DNA from 4 places in the Nocardia goodfellowii genome. Region 1 is predicted to be linked to each of the others. Evidence: riboswitches for the same ligand, from Rfam matches in the RefSeq annotation. Region 1 holds a riboswitch; each other region holds the start of a gene.
The links. Region 1 has a riboswitch for cobalamin ahead of metE (5-methyltetrahydropteroyltriglutamate--homocysteine S-methyltransferase). Riboswitches for the same ligand answer to the same signal wherever they lie in the genome.

Region 1 (4,222 bases):
GCACCTCCATGTGGGAGCGTGCCGCCTCGATCGATGTTACGTCGGCGTCCAATCCCGCGATGGCGTCGATGACCTCACCGAATTCCGAATAGCAGAGGTGCGTGTGGATTTGGGTGGTGTCCGCGACGCCCGAGGTGGCGAGCCGGAAGGCCCGCACCGACCAATCCAGATAGCCGGGCTGGTCGGCGGTACGCAGTGGAAGCAGCTCGCGCAGTGCGGGTTCGTCGACCTGGATGATGCGGATGCCCGCTGCCTCGAGGTCGACCGTTTCGTCGCGGATCGCCAGTGCCACCTGGGCGGCGGAGTCGGCGAGCGGCTGGTCGTCGCGCACGAACGACCAGGCGAGAATGGTCACCGGACCGGTGAGCATGCCCTTGACCGGCTTGTCGGTGAGCGATTGCGCGTAGCTGATCCAGTCGACGGTCATCGGTGCCCGCCGCGACACATCGCCGTACAGGATCGGCGGCCGCACGCAGCGGGTGCCGTAGGACTGCACCCAGCCCGATTCGGTGGTGGCGAACCCGTCGAGTTGTTCGGCGAAGTACTGCACCATGTCGTTGCGTTCGGGCTCGCCGTGCACCAGCACGTCCAGGCCCAGTTTCTCCTGGAGCGCGATCACCTCCGCGATCTCGGCGCGCATCCGCCGGACGTATTCGGCCTGATCGATCTCGCCTTTGCGCAGGGCCGCGCGGGCCAGCCGGATCGCCGAGGTCTGGGGATAGGACCCGATCGTGGTGGTCGGCAGGACGGGCAAGTGCAGGTGCTCGGCCTGGCCGGCGCGGCGTTCGGCGGCGGGTGTGCGCCGGTCGGCGTCCGCGCCGAGCGCACCCAGGCGGGCCTGCACCTGCGGGTCGGCTAGCCGCGGGTCGTTCCGGCGCGAGTCCAGAGCGGCACGGACCGTGGCCAATTCGGCGGCTACCGACTCCGGGCCCGACCGCAGCGCGGTGGCCAGCAGCCGCACCTCGGCGATCTTCTCGGCACCGAAGGCCAGCCAGGATCGCAGCTGGTCGTCCAGCCCGGTTTCGGCCGCCAGCGTGTAGGGGACATGCAGGAGTGAGCAGGAGGTCGAAACCGCCACCGCCGACGCGCGCACGCCACTCACTGTGGCCAGCGCCTGATCGAGGTCGGTGCGCCACACATTGCGGCCGTCGACCACACCGGCCACCAGCAGCTTGTTGTCCACCGCGGGAACATCGGCCGCCGCCATCGCGGTGAAATCGACGGCGACGCCCTCGATTCCGGTTTCCAGCAGAGCGTCCAGCGTCGAGCCGGGTCGACCGAAATAGGTGGCGACCAGGATCGCCGGACGCTCGGACTCGGCCGACAGTTCGGCGTAAGTGCTTCGCACCAGCTCGATTTCGGCGGCGCTGAGATCGGTGACCAGCACCGGTTCGTCGATCTGCGTCCACTGCGCCCCGGCCGCGGCCAACTGCCGCAACAACTCCCGGTACAGCGGCACCAGTTCATCGAGACGGTTCAGTGCCGCGCCGCCGGTCGCTTTCGCCAGTTTCAGGAACGTGATCGGCCCGATCACCACCGGACGAGCGGGGACGCCGAGCGCGATCGCCTCGGCCAGTTCCGCCAGCAGCTTGTCGGCGTGCAGCGAAAAGACTGTGTCCGCACCGATTTCGGGCACCAGGTAGTGGTAATTGGTGTCGAACCACTTGGTCATCTCGAGCGGTTCGATGGTGTCGGTGCCGCGCGCCGCGGCGAAATAGCGATCCAGCGGGTCCTCGATCCCGGCCACCCGCGGCGGCAGCGCGCCGAGCAACACGGCGGTATCGAGCATCTGGTCGTAGTAGGAGAAGGTGCCGACCGGCACCGAATCGATTCCGGCGGCGGCCAATTCGTCGTATTGCCGGCGACGTAGCGCGGCGGCGACGTCGTGCAGCCCGGCCGCGTCCAGCCGCCCGGCCCAGTAGGACTCGGTGGCTCGCTTGAGTTCCCGACGAGGTCCGACTCGCGGGAGCCCGAGAACCGTTGCGGTGAACGGAGAAGAAGTAACAGTCACGATGTTCTCCAGTGCTGTGTGGGTCGTGAACCATCGCCGTTCGGGCGGGCAGCACCGAGCGGACACTTCGGCAACCGCGAAGAACGGAGCCCGAAACGTCAGCACTGGTGGTCCGCGCGCCCATTCCACGAGGCGGTGGCCGCCGGATACGGCGTATCCGGCACAGCTGGCAGGTCTTCGGACTTGCGGGCACGGGCCTTCTGGCCGACCCCCGGGCGGGGGCTCACCTACTGGCCGTCGCTTCCCAGACCAACCCGACTCCGCTGACGACCCCACCAGGGTGGCGGTCGGGCGACGGGCCGGTCCAGTGCTCGATGACGGCGGTCGTTCCTGCATACCGCTGCGGGACAGTCCCGGATTCTCACCGGGTTCCCTCTCGATCCCCGATTCAGCGGAGGGATCTCGACTCCGATGCGTGACGTCGGGGCTCCAACTCGTCGCGCACCGGAGAAACCAGCTGCGTTGTCCAGCATAAGCCGAGCCGCGAATATTCCGCGCGATCTCGAGGATGTCGCTGTGCCGCGCGTCCATCGTTCCCGCGCACCGCCGCCCAGGTCGGACGGTGAGATGTGACGCCGCGATTTCCACAACTTCGCAACCCTGCTAGGCCCGGTTGTGAAGATGACCGCGAAGCCCGCATCCGTGTCGGAGCTGTGCTCTGCGCCAGGTACCTTGGGTCAATGTTCTCGAAAGTCTTGGTTGCCAATCGCGGCGAAATCGCCATCCGCGCCTTCCGCGCGGCCTACGAACTGGGCATCGGGACGGTCGCCGTCTTTCCCTACGAGGACCGCAACTCGGTCCATCGTCTGAAGGCCGCCGAGTCCTACCAGATCGGCGAGCAGGGGCACCCGGTGCGGGCGTACCTGTCCATCGACGCGATCATCGACGCGGCCAAGTCCGCCGGCGCGGACGCGATCTATCCGGGCTACGGCTTCCTCTCCGAGAACCCCGACCTGGCGGCGGCGTGTGCCCGGGAAGGCATCACCTTCATCGGCCCGTCGGCCGAGGTGCTGGAGATGGCGGGCAACAAGGCCACGGCCATCGAGGCCGCCAGAGCCGCCGGGCTGCCGGTGCTGAAGTCCAGCGCGCCTTCGGCCGATATCGACGAACTGCTGGCCGCCGCGCGGCAACTGGAATACCCGATCTTCGTGAAGGCCGTCGCGGGCGGCGGCGGGCGCGGTATGCGCCGCGTCGCCGAACCCGAGCAGCTGCGCGAATCGATCGAGGCCGCGTCCCGCGAGGCCGAGTCGGCCTTCGGTGACCCGACCGTGTTTCTCGAGCAGGCCGTGGTCAATCCGCGCCACATCGAGGTGCAGATCCTGGCCGACCAGCACGGCAATGTGATGCATCTGTTCGAGCGCGACTGCTCGGTGCAGCGCCGCCACCAGAAGGTCATCGAACTCGCGCCCGCGCCCAACCTGGACCCGGCGCTGCGCGAACGCATCTGCAACGACGCCGTGGCCTTCGCGCGGCAGATCGGCTACAGCAACGCGGGCACCGTGGAGTTCCTGCTCGACGAGCGCGGCAACCACGTCTTCATCGAGATGAACCCGCGCATCCAGGTCGAGCACACGGTGACCGAGGAGATCACCGATGTCGATCTGGTGCAGTCACAGCTGCGCATCGCCGCCGGGGAGAGCCTGGAAGACCTTGGCCTGAGCCAGGATTCGGTATCCATCCGGGGCACGGCGTTGCAGTGCCGGATCACCACCGAAGACCCGGCCAACGGGTTCCGCCCCGACACCGGCCGCATCACCGCGTACCGCACTCCGGGCGGCGCGGGCATCCGCCTGGACGGCGGGGCGAACCTGGGCGCGGAGATCGGCGCCTACTTCGACTCGATGCTGGTGAAGCTGACCTGCCGCGGTCGCGACCTGCCCGCCGCGGCCGCCAGAGCCAGGCGCGCCCTCGCCGAGTTCCGGATCCGCGGCGTCACGACCAACATCCCGTTCCTGCTCGCGGTGCTCGACGATGCCGACTTCAACGCCGGCCGGGTCACCACCTCGTTCATCGACGAGCGTCCGCAGCTGTTGACGTCGCGCGGCTCGGCCGACCGCGGCACCAAGATCCTCAACTATCTGGCCGACATCACCGTCAACAAGCCGCACGGGGAACGCCGCAGCGCCGTCTACCCGCACGACAAACTGCCCGCCATCGACTCGAGCGCGCCGCCGCCGGACGGTTCCCGGCAGAAGCTGCTGCGCCTCGGCC
Region 2 (4,222 bases), 2.4 Mb from region 1:
TCTTCACCGGAATCGGCGCGGTCGGCGCCATCGGGCTCGGTGTGCTGGTACATCGGGACCCGTTCAGCGCGGGCCGGATGCTCTCGCTGGCCCTGATTCTCGGCGGCATCGTGCTGGCCCGGGTCACCAATCCCGAGGGATGAGTATGGTCGGTCGAATGGATCAGCCAGTTCGGATACCGGATCTGTCCGACCGACCGCACCAGCTCACTGTCGAACGGGTGATGGCAGCGCCGCCGGGTCTGCTCTACGCGGCCCTGACGCAAGGCTTCGACATCTGGTTCGCCGCGCCCGGCTCGGTGCTCATGAAGCCCGCGGTGAACGAACCGTTCTTCTTCGAGACCGAGGTCGAGGGCAAACGCAGCCCGCACTACGGCCGTTTCTTACGGCTGCAACCGGACCGGCTGGTGGAGTTCACCTGGGTCACCGGGGCGGACGGCACCGAGGGCGCCGAAACCGTAGTCAGCATCGAGTTCGTGCATCAACCGCGCGGTATCCGACTTCGCTTGCGGCACTCCGGATTTCCTACCGAGGCAGCACGTGATCGGCACCGCGCCGCGTGGCCGCTGGTACTCGAACAGCTCGATCGCCGTACCGGCCTCGCGGTCTGAGTACGGCGAGTAGGTTCTTTGCGACGGATCGAATAATTGTGAAAGGACCGTAATGCCAACACGTACCGCGCACACGGCTTGGACCGGTGGGTTGCAGGACGGCTCCGGACTGGTCGACCTGACCAGCTCCGGCGTCGGCAAGTTCGACGTGTCGTTCCCGAAGCGTTCGGCCGACGCCGCCGACGGCGCCACCAGCCCGGAGGAGCTCATCGCGGCCGCGCATTCGTCGTGCTTCGCGATGGCGCTCTCGGCGCAGATCGCCAACGCGGGCGGCACTCCGGAAAGCCTGGACGTGACCGCCGATGTCACCCTCGGCCCGGACCCGGCGGGTGGCTTCCGGATCAACGGCATCAAGCTGACGGTGCGCGGGCGGGTGTCCGGCCTGGACGCCGACGGGTTCGCCGCCGCCGCGGCCGCCGCCAAGGCCGGTTGCCCGGTGAGCAAGGCGCTGGCGGGCGTGGACCACATCTCGCTCGACGCGGCCCTCGCGTAATCGACTCTGCCGCTTGGCTCTTCGCGCACCGGGTGCCGGTGCGCGGGGAGCCGTGCGGTGGCGTCAGGCGCGGAAGTAGGGCCGCGCGGTGCGGTGGTACATCGCTGGGATCGCGACCAGCACCGCGGCCACATGGCCGGCACGGAAGATCGCGATACCGACGCCGCTCGCGGTGACGTCGTCGAACAGGGTGCCGAGGTCGTCGGCGGACAGCACCGCCCGGATCGGTTCGACGAGCAGCGATGCCAGGCCCAGGACGCCGATGCCGAAGGTCAGCGCGACGCGGGCCCAGCGGTCGCCGTGCGTCATCCGGATGGCCACGGCCAGCACCACCAGATAGATCGCCCCGCGCATGAGCAGCGCGGTCGCGATGTCGCCCAGCTCGGCGCCGGAGCTCTCCAGCAGCAATGCGGCCTGGGCGATCGCCTCGGCGACTCCCGCGAGCAGGGCGACGACGAGCGCGCTGAACGCCAGCGACACCGAGCGCGGGGCCCGCGCCGGTTCCCGGATCGGTGCGAGCGAAAGGCGTTCGGGCCACACGGTAAAGGCAGTGCCGGTCATGAAACCGACACTGCCCTCGAAATCCCGGACGGAAATCAACCCGCGGTAGCGGCCCCGTCTCGTACGGGAGAGCTAGTGCGCGTGGCGAACTCGGTCAGGGCCGCGAAAGCCAGGCCGAGGCAGGCCCACAGCGTCGCCGAGACCGCGAGCGAGGACACCCGGAACTCCCAGAGCAGACCGGCCGGGAAATCGGCCTTCACCTCGTCGATGCCCGGCAGCGCGAGGTATCCGGCCGTGACGATCGCGACGAACGCGGCCACCGCGCCGATCAACCGGAAGCTGCCCGGCTGCGCGTGCAGCAGCCGGTGGACGAAGACGCCCGCGCCCACCGCGACCAGCCCGAGGACCACCGCGGCCACCCACAGCCAGGTGCGGTCGCCGATGGTCTCCGGGTCACCCACCGCGGGCGGATTGGCGGGATATTTGAAGAACGGCACCGCGACGATCGCGGCCCAGCCGCCCAGCGCCAGAGCGAGCGCGAAGGCCGGGCCGGGCATCGTGGTGTGGCGGCGTCCGACATGCGCGACCGCGGCGAAGATCGCGCCGAGCGCCAGTCCGGCCAGTCCGAGTGCCAGGAACTGACCGGCCCGCTGGCCGGTGCGGCTCACCAGCGGCTCTTCCTCGACGCCGTGCGCATGACCCCCGGCGGCTTCCTCGATGGCAATGGCCGCTTCGATTTTCGGCTCGCCGACGAAGTAGCCGACCGTGGCCGCCAGCAAGCCGGCGATCAACCCGGCCAGAAGGCCACGCAGAAGCAGGGTTTTCAGAGTGCCGGCGAGGGGGCCGGCAGCCTGCGGAGTGGACGAATTCAGTGGCACGGAAGCCCCAGCAGATGCCGTCCGTCGTGCATCAACTCATGCAGGAACATCCCGCTGCGCGAGATGGCGCCCTGATCGAAGCCGACCAGGTACAGCGTGAGCAGTGCGAGCAGAACGACACCCACCGTGACGAGCACGGTCGCCGGCGAATCGGAAGTCCGGGTGGGGATATGCGCGATGGCCATGAGTTCCTCCTTGGGATACGCGTCCCGTCGAGTAGTCCGTGCGATGGGTGCCGGTGTCTGGCTTTCCCGGCACCTGGACAACCCGGTGCATGGATCACAGTGGCGCGACCGCTCCGGCTTCACACCGGATTACCGCATCACCCTCGCGTCTGTCCTTCGAACTGTGACAGGCTCCGGCCGCTGCCGTCAACAGGGCGTATCGGGCACAGCAGAACGCCCGGCGAGCCGTGGCGTGCCGGGCGACCCGTGCGAGCGGATCAGGATTTGGGGGAGACGTCCATGACGACTTCGAACTCGAGCAGCGACGCTCCGGTCGACACCGGCTTCTTGTCGCCGCTGCCCGCGTGCGCGGCGCGGGCCGGGCCGTCCCGCCACGCCGCGAAGGATTCTTCCGAATCCCACTGGGTGACAACGAAGTACCGGTTGTCCCCGGCGACGGGACGCAGCAGCTGGAAGCCGAGGAACCCGGGCGAACCCTCCACCGCGTGCGCACGGTGGGCGAACCGCTTCTCCAATTCCGGGCCCGCGCCCTCCGGAACCTCGATCGCATTGATCTTCACAACAGCCATGGGCCGAGTCTAGGCGGGGTCGGGGAGAGCGCGCCGCCGCGCTCCGATGGGGCAGAATCTGGCTGGTGTTGTTCGATGAGGGCGGGGCCGGGGTGCCGATCCTGCTGCTGCATGGGTTGATGGGTAGCGCTCGCACCTGGGGTGATCACCTGGACTGGCTGCGCGGGTACGGGCATGTCTACACCTTCGACGCGGCCGGCCACGGGCGGCCCGCACCGGAGGAGCTGACCACCGAGGCGTTCGTCACCGACCTGACCGCGGCCACCGCGAGCATCGCCGAACCGATGGTGGTGATCGGGCATTCGATGGGCGGCCTGCACGGCTGGGTGTTCGCGGCGCGGCACCCGGAGCGCGTGCGCGCCTTGGTGGTCGAGGACATCGCCCCTGACTTCCGGGGCCGTACCGCCGCGCACTGGGCCGCCATGATCGAGGCCTGGCCGCAGCCGTTCCCGGACGCGGACGCGGTGCTGGAGTTCTTCGGCCCGGTGGCGGGCCGCTACTTCCTGAACTCCTTCGAGCACGGCCCCGACGGCTACCGATTACACGGCGCGGTCAGCACCTTCCGCGATATCTCCGAGGAATGGGGCAGCCGCGACTTCTGGGCGGAGTGGCGGGCGGTGCGCGCACCGATCCTGCTGCTGGAGGGCGAATTCAGCATCACGCCGCCGGGCCAGATGCGGGAGATGGCCGCCGTCAACGCCAATGCCGCCCACGCGCTGATTCCCGAGGCCGGGCATCTGGTGCACGACGACCAGCCCGAGGCCTACCGCGCCGAAGTCGAGAACTTCCTCCGCCGCGTCCTCTAACCGGCCGGGCTGCCCTCGCCCGCCAGCGCGAACAGTCCGTCCGCGGTCTGCTCGATCAGCCCGTCGACCAGCAGCGAATCCAGCGCGCGAGCACGCTGACCCGGATCCCGGGTCCACGCCAGATCCAAGCGCACCCGCTCCACCGGCCCGCTCGCGTCCCGCAGCACGTCCAGCAGCCGG
Region 3 (4,222 bases), 310 kb from region 1:
GAATTCCCGAAATCGCCGTGCGCGAAGCCGATCAGCCAGTCCGCGAACCGCACCGGTGCGGGCCGGTCCAGCCCGAGCTGAGCGCGCAGCGCGGCCAGCTGCTCCGGCGTGGGGTCACCCGCACCGGACCGCGACAGCAGCACGGTCGCCGCGTCCGAATCCAACGTCTCGAACAGCAGGAAGACAATCAGCGCGACGGCGAACAGCACGCCGGCCCCGGCCCCGGCGCGCCGTATGACGTAGATGATCACGACCGGCGGGTCACTGCTCGGCCAGCCAGGTGGTCGCGTAGTTCGCCCAGTCGTCGGTGCCGGGCACGCCGTTGCGTACCCCGCCCACGCGATTCTTCGCCGCATCCGGTCGTTTGGCGAAGCTGTGCAGGATGTATCCGCCCTCCTGCCAAAGTTCTTCCTGGAGTTGCCGATATAGCTCGGCGCGGCGGCGCGGATCCATGGCGGCGCGAGCCTGGGCGAAGGTGGCGTCCCAACCCGGCCGCCGCCAGCCGGTGCCGTTGCTGGGCGAGGCGCTGGTCATGGTCTGGCCGTAGAAGTAGTCGAGGCTGTAATTCCACCAGCCGATATGGGTCAGCGGCGCCTTGCCGCTGACCTGGGAGAAATAGGTGTCGGCGGGCACCGATTCCAGCTCGATCGTGATCCCCGCGGGCTTGGCGTGCTCCGCGAACAGCGTCGCCGCCTCGAGCATGCCCGGCATACCGTCGGCGGTGGGCAGCGTCACCGTCAGGTTCTCCCGCCCCGCCTCCCGCAGCAATTCGCGGGCGCGGCGCGGATCGTAGGACCGCTGCGGCAGGCTGTCGTGATAGAACGGCGCGCCCTTGCCGTAGACGTCGTTGCCGAGCTCGGCGTAGCCGTAGTACACCGAATCCACCATGGCCTGGCGGTCCACCGCCAGCCGCATCGCCTGACGCACCCGCGGATCGTCGAAAGGCGCTGTGTCCACCCGCATCTGGAACGCGCCCATCAGACCGGCCGGCGGTACCACCACCGTGGTGTCCGGATCACTCGACAACGTCCGCGCCTGCAGGTACGAAATCTCGTGCGCCACATCCGCTTCCCCGGACAGGAAGGCGTTCATCCGCGCTTCGGTCTCGGCGATCTGGATGATCTCGACCTCGTCGAGCAACACCGGTCCGTCCCAGTATCGCTCGTTGCGCCGCAACAGCGTTCGGTCGCCCGGCGACCAGCGGGCCAGCGCGAAGGGACCGGTGCCGACAGGCAGCGCCGACCCGTCGATGACCCCGGTCCCCTCCTTGACGATGTAGCAGTACCACCCCGCCAGCACCGAACCGAAGTCCGCCAGCGGCGATTTCATCGCCACCACGACGCCCAGTTCACCGTCTGCGCGCGTGCGGGACATGTCGACGACGGAGAGATCGCCGGAGGAGTTCTTGGCCGGATCGAGCATCCGCTCGAAGCTCCACAGCACATCCCGTGCGGTGAGCGGGCTGCCGTCACTGAACACCACACCCGGGCGCAGATTGATGCGCCATAGACTGCCGTCGGCATTGGGTTCCAGCGACTGCGCCAGGCGGTAGCGCAAGGTCAGGTCGTTGTTGTAGGCGACCAGCTTGTCCCAGACGTTCTTGGACACCGCACCGCCCGCCGAACTCCCGGCCTGGTGCGGGTCCAGGACATCCGCGCTCGCCGACCGTCCGGCGATCACCGAACGCAGGCGTCCACCCGGACGCGGTGGTCCCAGCGGCGCACCGGCCGAACCGGTTTCGGAACCGCAGCTCGTCGTCATCGTGCCCAGCACGACAGCACCGACGGCTCCCGCACTGCCCAGCAGGAACTTCCGGCGGCCGAGTCCGGGCCGATCCGTTGTGTAGTTGTTCATCGCCATCCTCGTGGGTGTGATCCCGATACCTCGGGCGCAGGTATCCTGGCTCCCGGATCGACACACCTCCGCCGGCCTTCCAACCTGGGCAGGTCGTGACCATGAATCGGCGGATTGCTCCCCGGTGACAGTTGCGGGACAGCCCCGGATTCGCACCGGTGTTCCCTACGCCGGGTACCGACCCTACAGTGACCCGCGCCGCGGACCGGCACTGCCGACCGGGTCGACCCCCACAGGTGGTGCCGGGCCTCTGGTTAGCCGAGCCGGCAGCGCTCGAGCTCCAATTCCGGCACCCGGTCGATGCGATACCGGGCGTAGTCCCACGACCGGAAGACATTGCGCCGGAAGCGTTCGGCGGTGAGCGGTGCGCGGGCGGAGGCCAGTAGTTCCTGGGTTTCGGGACAGCGGATGGCGGTTCGGATCCGGGTTACCCAGTCCTCGCCGAGGAACCAGGGCATCCGGGGATGCCGGTCCACCATGCCCGCGTCCACCAGCGCCCAATCCGCGTCGAGGTTCTTGTCGTGTCCGATGCGGGCCTCCGGGAACCGGAAGGTATGGGCGGCAAGGGGATACGCCAGACCCATCGGATCGAGGACCCGGACATCCAACGGCGTATTCATGCTGATCATGCCGAGGTTGACATAGAACACCGTGTGCCCGGCGGGCTGCGGCGGCGGGACGAGGTGCCAAGCGGTGAAGGACGGCGAATTGATGAGCAGACCGCCGTTCGGACTGTCGGCCACCGCACGGAGCATGGGGCGAAGCCGCGGATAGCCCAGATAGTCCTCGGCCCGAATCGGATGCGCACGACCGGTGGTCTGGATGTAGTAGAGCCGCTCGTCCGCGATGCCGGCGGCACTGATCCTGCTGCCGGACGTGATGGCGGTGGCATCGGCCGCGAGCAGCGCCCAGCCCACGGTTCCGGCGACCAACGCCCTGAGCACCAGACGGCGCGTACCCGGTGCACTCAGTGGCAACACCATGACGGGCAACAGCAAGCAGAACAGCTGCGGCAGCAGCATGCGGCCGTGCATGAAATCACCACCGACGCGGATCTCGTACCCGATCAGCATGGCACCGCTGCCGAGCATGAGGACGACGACCGCGGCCGGGGACCGCGATCTCAGGCGGAACCGGCGCACGCGCTCTCGCAGCGCCGGTTTCGCGCCTCCGGAAATCCGGGCGGAGCCGTCGTTCCGCCGGGACCACACCGTCAGCACTGCCGCCACACCCAGCGCCAGCAGCGGCATCCAAAGCCGATACGGCTCAACGAAATTCCACAGGTAGCCGAACCCCTGCCGCCACTTCGCCGCGCTCGCGTCTTTGGCAACCGCCGTATTCGGGTACGGCAGCCCGTAATAGCCCATACGCCAAATCTGATAGGCCACCGGTAACAGGCCGGACACCAGTACCGCGATCCCACGAACCAGCCAGGGGCGCAGCCTGTTTCCGGGCAACGGGGCACACAGGAGAATCAGCAGCGCCGACGCACCGACCAACGTCAACTCCGGTCGGATCAGCGGAGCCAGCCCAGCCCAGAACGCGACGCCGAAAAACCCTGCCAGGCCGACCCTCTCGGTCCGGCTCCAGCGAATCAACCACCACCACAGCACAGCCAGCCAGCAGATGACCAGGCTCGACTCCAGCCCCGAGGTGGCGTAGTCGCGCGCCGGTGGCAGCGCGATATAGACCAAAGCGCCGACCGGACACAGCAATCGGCCCCCGACACCCCACAACCGGGCCGCACCCAGCATCGCGAAGACGATGGCCGACACCGATAGCGCCAGCGCGATCCCCAGCACCACGTATTCGAGCCGCGCGTGCGTCAGCCAGCCGAAGAACCAGATGAGATAGGTCCACGCGGCACTCGTATTGACTTCCACCCGCTCGCCCACGTTGAAGACCGGCCCATTGCCTGCCAGCAGATTCCGCACCGTACGCAGCACGGTCAGACCGTCGTCGGCGATCCAGCGCCGGTTCCAACCTCCCACGGCGAAAAGCACTGCTGTGACCACGATTCCGCCGGCGAAAGCCAGACGACCGGCCCGCTGCGCCACGGGCACACCCGCGACCCCTTCGGGCTCCACCACATCGCGCGTAATGATCAGAGTCAGCGGAATCCCCCCAAATTTGGTACGGGCGAACCGTACCGCGCCTGCCGACGAGAGCTCAAAACCACAGTCTTGGGGTCAGTGCACGCACAACGCCCCGGCCGTCCGCGTTTCGCTCTGCATCGAAGGCCATATCAGCCGCGTCGCATAGCCGTAGTTGTGCCGCTTATCCGTGCGGACGCTCGGCTCCGGCCGGTCCTGGCACACGCCACGCTTCCGGTCCCCGTTCAGACCGTCAGCGCCCACCCACATTAGCT
Region 4 (4,222 bases), 3.8 Mb from region 1:
GATTGGTCGGCTCGTCGAGCAGGAGCACCGGGGTGTCCTGCACCAGTGCGCGAGCCAGCAGCACCCGTTGTCGTTCGCCGCCGGAGAGGCGATGCACCGGACGGTCGGCGAAACCGGCCAAATCGACTGCGGCCAAGGCTTCGTCGATAGCCTGCTGCTCTCGGGGAGACCCTGCCCCCCACGGTGGAAGATACGGCGTGCGGCCCAGCGCCACGACTTCACCCGCGCGCAGATCCGCGGGCGGGCGCTCGTCCTGGGCGACCATGGCGACGGTCTTCGCTCGCTGTCGTGGTGAAAGGTCATGCAGCGCGGTACCGCCCACGAGGACCCGGCCGTGCAGCGGCCGCTGCACCCCCGCGAGTACGCGCAGCAGCGTCGACTTGCCGCTGCCGTTCGGGCCGACGATGCCGACCACTTCCCCGGGTGCGATGTCGAACGCGACATCGGTGACGACGGGCCGTTTCCCCGCGGCACACGCCAATGCTTTCGCGGTCACACCGGCACCGTCGCGGATCGCCCGCGGTCCCGCGGTCGCGGGGCGTTCGCGGAAACCGAAGACGCGCTTCATGATTCCCCGAAGCTGTAGCGCCGGCGGCCCAGTAGGAGCAGGAAGGCCGGTGCGCCGATCAGTCCGGTCAGGACGCCGACCGGGATTTCGGTGGGGCGGCCGAGTGCGCGGGTAGCGGCGTCGGCGATCACCAAGAACAACGCGCCGCAGAGTGCGCTGGCGGGCAGCAGATCGCGGTGGCGAGGACCGACGACGAGACGGGCGGCGTGCGGAATGACGAGGCCGACGAAGCCGATACCGCCGGAGACCGCGACGAGTACGCCCACCAGGATGGCGAGCAGAACGAACAGGGCGATCCGCAACTGCTTGACCGGGACGCCGATGGAGGCCGCGGTGTCGGCGCCGAAGGTCAGGGCGTCCAGCCAGCCGCTGGCGATATAGAGCGTCAGGCCGCTGAGCGTGACGACGATCAGCGGCAGGGCGAGCTTGGTCCAGTCCGCGCCGGCGAGGCTGCCGAGCAGCCAGAACAGCACCGACTGCGCAGCGGCCGGATCCTTGCTACGAAAGATCAGATAGCTGCTGAACGCGGCGAACGCCGAGCCGAGAACAGTGCCGGTGAGGACCAGCCGCAGCGGCGTCAATCCGCCCTGCGCGACCGCGATGACGAAGACCATCGCCGCCGCGGCGAACGCGCCGACCAGGGCACCGGCCGACAGCGCCCAGATTCCGGCGCCCGCGAACAACCCGGACGTGATGACCGCAGCCGCGCCGACACCCGCCCCGGAGGACACCCCCAGCAGGTACGGGTCGGCCAGTGGGTTGCGGACCAGGGTTTGCATGGCCGCCCCGGCCAGCGCCAAGCCCGCGCCGACGATCGCGGCGAGCACGGTGCGCGGCACCCGGAGCTGCCACACGATGGTGTCCAGGCTGAGGTCGACCGCGGTGCCGCCGACCATGCGGTGCCGCAGCACGTCTACCACTGCCGAGACCGGAAGCGTCTCGGCGCCGAAGCCGGTGGCGATCACCATCGCGCACAGCAGCATTGCCGCGAGGGCCGGCAGGGCCACCGCGGTTCGAATACGGACCATCAGCGGTATGTCCGGGGCTGGAGCCGGGCTCGGCGTCTGCCGCCGGATCGCTGCGCGAGGCGTTTCTCATTAGGCAAGTCGCGGCCTTTCCAGAGTTCGTCCCGGCGAGGGAGGTCTGACTTTCGCCCGATGAGGACGATCACAGTGGCGCGACCGTTCCGGATTTGCACCGGATTCCCGCACCCGCCGGGAATGACGGTGAAACCTTACCGCTGGTCTGGTTCCCGGTCGGCGTCGGGTTTATCCCCGTTGACACCGGTAAGTCCGTTGGCGGACCACCCGTTTCCGAGACACAGTGGAGTGATGTCGCTGTTGGACGATCGACACCCGTCCACCGTCACCGACTACGACGACGCGCGACGCCGGGCCCGCTGGCGGGACACCCGTCTCGGCCACGACTGGACGACGCTGCGCCGCACCCGGCTGACGCTGGTCCGGCTCTGCGTCGTGCTCGTTGCCGTGCTGGTCGTGTTCGCCCAGTACTGGACTTTCGACATCGCACCGGAACGCGCCCGGCTGGCCCGAACCGAACCGGCGATCCTGCCCGTCGCCACCCCCGCCGACCAGCGCAACTGGGACTCCGTCGTCGTAGACCTGGTCGGACTCGGCAACCTGAACGCGAGCAACACCGCCGCCGCCCTGCCGTCGCTGAGCAGACTCGGCGTGGTGTGGGCGATCAAATACGACAACCGGGGCATCGACACCAAAGTCATCGCGGATCTGATCGTCCGCGCCGCGCTCATGTCCGGCCTGAAGAACGTGGTGCTGGTCGGACACAGCATGGGCGGGGTCATCGCACTGGAGGTCGCCCGGCACATCCACACCGGCAGCGACCGCCGCCTGGTCGGCGTGCTGCTGGACTGCACCCCCATGGATTTGAACGCGGTCCGCGAGGAGAGCCGGGGCCGCGGCGAGGACATGGTGCGCTGGATGGGCTGGCTACCCGGCGCGCGGGAAAGCCGCACGCTGCGCCTGATCGTCGAAATGTACGCTCGCCGCGGCGAATTCGTCGACCGCGGCCTGAACGGCGCACCGGGCATCCGGATGCCCGAACTACGCGAGGTGATCGAACGCGTCCTGCACGACAAAATCTTCTCCGAGGACGCCGCCAGCAACGGACTCATCGAATCGCAGTTCCTGACGATCGTCGCCGGCGGCGCCCTCAGAGACCTCGACGCCCTGTCCCGCCCTTTCGAGGGCAAGCCCCGACCGGCAATCGTGTACCTGCGCCCCCGCGACGCCGAACGCGACCGAGTCGTCGACGTCGAATATTCCCACCAGGTGCTGATCGAGCGGGCCGGCGGTGTAGACGGCACACTGCTGGTGGTGAACCCGCGAAACACCGGTCACGCCAACCCGATTCAGCGGCCGCGTGAATACAACCAGGTGATCACCGACCAGGTGCTGCCGTTTGTGCGGCGCTATCAAGAGCAGGCGCGAGAAGCCGATGGCGCGGCCGCCTTCCGCTGATCAGCGTGATTCGCCGCCCAGGGTGAACGGGATGTCGGGGTCGGGTGCCGGTGGTATTGCCGCACTGTCCGGCCTCGCCACCTCGTAGGCGGGTGGCCTCGGCGAACTGCGTGCCTGTTCCGCGTGGTCTCGGTGCTCCGGGTTCTCGTCTGCGGCCTGGCCGATGCGTAGCCGATCGTCGGGCTCGGGCGTCGACAGATCACCCACACCGGTGACGACTCGACTGTCGTTCCACATTGCCGCCCAGGTGGCGACGGTTTCCGCGCGGGTGCCGCCGACCAACTCGGCCAGCGACTTCCGGTCACCGTTCTCGGTGCGGAACCACTCCCGGCCGGTTTCGTCGGTCCCGTCGTAGGACGCTGTCCGGCCGTCGACTTCGAAACTGTTGCCGCCCAGATATTTCACCGTGTAGGCATGTGCGCCTACGCCGTGCTGGTCCACCGTCGTGCGCTGGTCGAGCACCCAGGCGATCGCCCCGGCTCTGCCCTTCCGCATCAGGCCGTCGACCAACTTCGCGTGGCCGCGATCGCCTGGCCCGCCGAACCCTTCCGGTCGCGCACCCCGCAGGAACTGTCGCACGACGCGCCATGGGAATCCCGCGGGATTCTGTGGCTGGATGGGTGGGACATAAATGTCGGCGTCCCGCTGATCCGCCTCGATCCGCCCCAGTGAATCGGATACACACGTGTTCACCGGTGCTGTTGACGGCGGTGTGAGCCCGGGGTATTGGATTCCTTCTCGCCGGCGCCCGGTGAACATCCCGAACAGCGACCAAGCCGAACGGAATCCGACGTTGTGGCGCCATACTCGGCCATCGTGCTGCCACGGCCGCCAGCGCGTCGATTCATCGAGTATCCAAGGCATCGGCTCGCGGCTCACGTCCCAGCTGTCGCCTCCGTTCAGTTCGGGACGGTTCTTGTCCCAGTCGAAACCGAGAGTCTTCCCGTTCCGGTTGGCGTCCTCCCAGGTGTTATCGGGTTTGGCGGCGAGATAGCCGGCTTCGTGCAGGAGATCTTCGAGCATCAGGATGTCCGCGCGTAGCGGCACGCCGTTCTCCAGGCGGTTGAGTGCGGCGACGAAATCCGGTACGGGATCCAGCCGCGCGCGCCGGTGCCGATCGGCGGCAAATCGGTATTCATTGCTGATCGCATGATCG

Region 2: linked by a shared signal. The riboswitch ahead of BJ987_RS03525 (CbtB domain-containing protein) and the one ahead of metE (5-methyltetrahydropteroyltriglutamate--homocysteine S-methyltransferase) in region 1 are both predicted to bind cobalamin.
Region 3: linked by a shared signal. The riboswitch ahead of BJ987_RS13035 (ABC transporter substrate-binding protein) and the one ahead of metE (5-methyltetrahydropteroyltriglutamate--homocysteine S-methyltransferase) in region 1 are both predicted to bind cobalamin.
Region 4: linked by a shared signal. The riboswitch ahead of BJ987_RS32655 (FecCD family ABC transporter permease) and the one ahead of metE (5-methyltetrahydropteroyltriglutamate--homocysteine S-methyltransferase) in region 1 are both predicted to bind cobalamin.

The regions. Positions count from the first base shown of each region.
Region 1 is NZ_JAGGMR010000001.1:3,230,966-3,235,187, forward strand. Features, by position in the region: gene metE (5-methyltetrahydropteroyltriglutamate--homocysteine S-methyltransferase) at 1-2,014, opposite strand, end outside; cobalamin riboswitch at 2,163-2,433, opposite strand; gene BJ987_RS14575 (pyruvate carboxylase) at 2,692-4,222, shown strand, end outside.
Region 2 is NZ_JAGGMR010000001.1:861,799-866,020, reverse strand. Features, by position in the region: gene BJ987_RS03550 (DMT family transporter) at 1-143, shown strand, start outside; gene BJ987_RS03545 (SRPBCC family protein) at 158-610, shown strand; gene BJ987_RS03540 (OsmC family peroxiredoxin) at 663-1,103, shown strand; gene BJ987_RS03535 (hypothetical protein) at 1,167-1,664, opposite strand; gene BJ987_RS03530 (CbtA family protein) at 1,700-2,482, opposite strand; gene BJ987_RS03525 (CbtB domain-containing protein) at 2,473-2,667, opposite strand; cobalamin riboswitch at 2,699-2,854, opposite strand; gene BJ987_RS03520 (antibiotic biosynthesis monooxygenase family protein) at 2,925-3,236, opposite strand; gene BJ987_RS03515 (alpha/beta fold hydrolase) at 3,302-4,042, shown strand; gene BJ987_RS03510 (HhH-GPD family protein) at 4,039-4,222, opposite strand, start outside.
Region 3 is NZ_JAGGMR010000001.1:2,919,897-2,924,118, reverse strand. Features, by position in the region: gene BJ987_RS13040 (ABC transporter permease) at 1-251, opposite strand, end outside; gene BJ987_RS13035 (ABC transporter substrate-binding protein) at 262-1,854, opposite strand; cobalamin riboswitch at 1,893-2,021, opposite strand; gene BJ987_RS13030 (arabinofuranosyltransferase AftB family protein) at 2,109-3,944, opposite strand.
Region 4 is NZ_JAGGMR010000001.1:7,035,781-7,040,002, reverse strand. Features, by position in the region: gene BJ987_RS32660 (ABC transporter ATP-binding protein) at 1-568, opposite strand, end outside; gene BJ987_RS32655 (FecCD family ABC transporter permease) at 565-1,596, opposite strand; adenosylcobalamin (AdoCbl) riboswitch at 1,672-1,801, opposite strand; gene BJ987_RS32650 (alpha/beta fold hydrolase) at 1,900-3,066, shown strand; gene BJ987_RS32645 (WXG100-like domain-containing protein) at 3,067-4,222, opposite strand, start outside.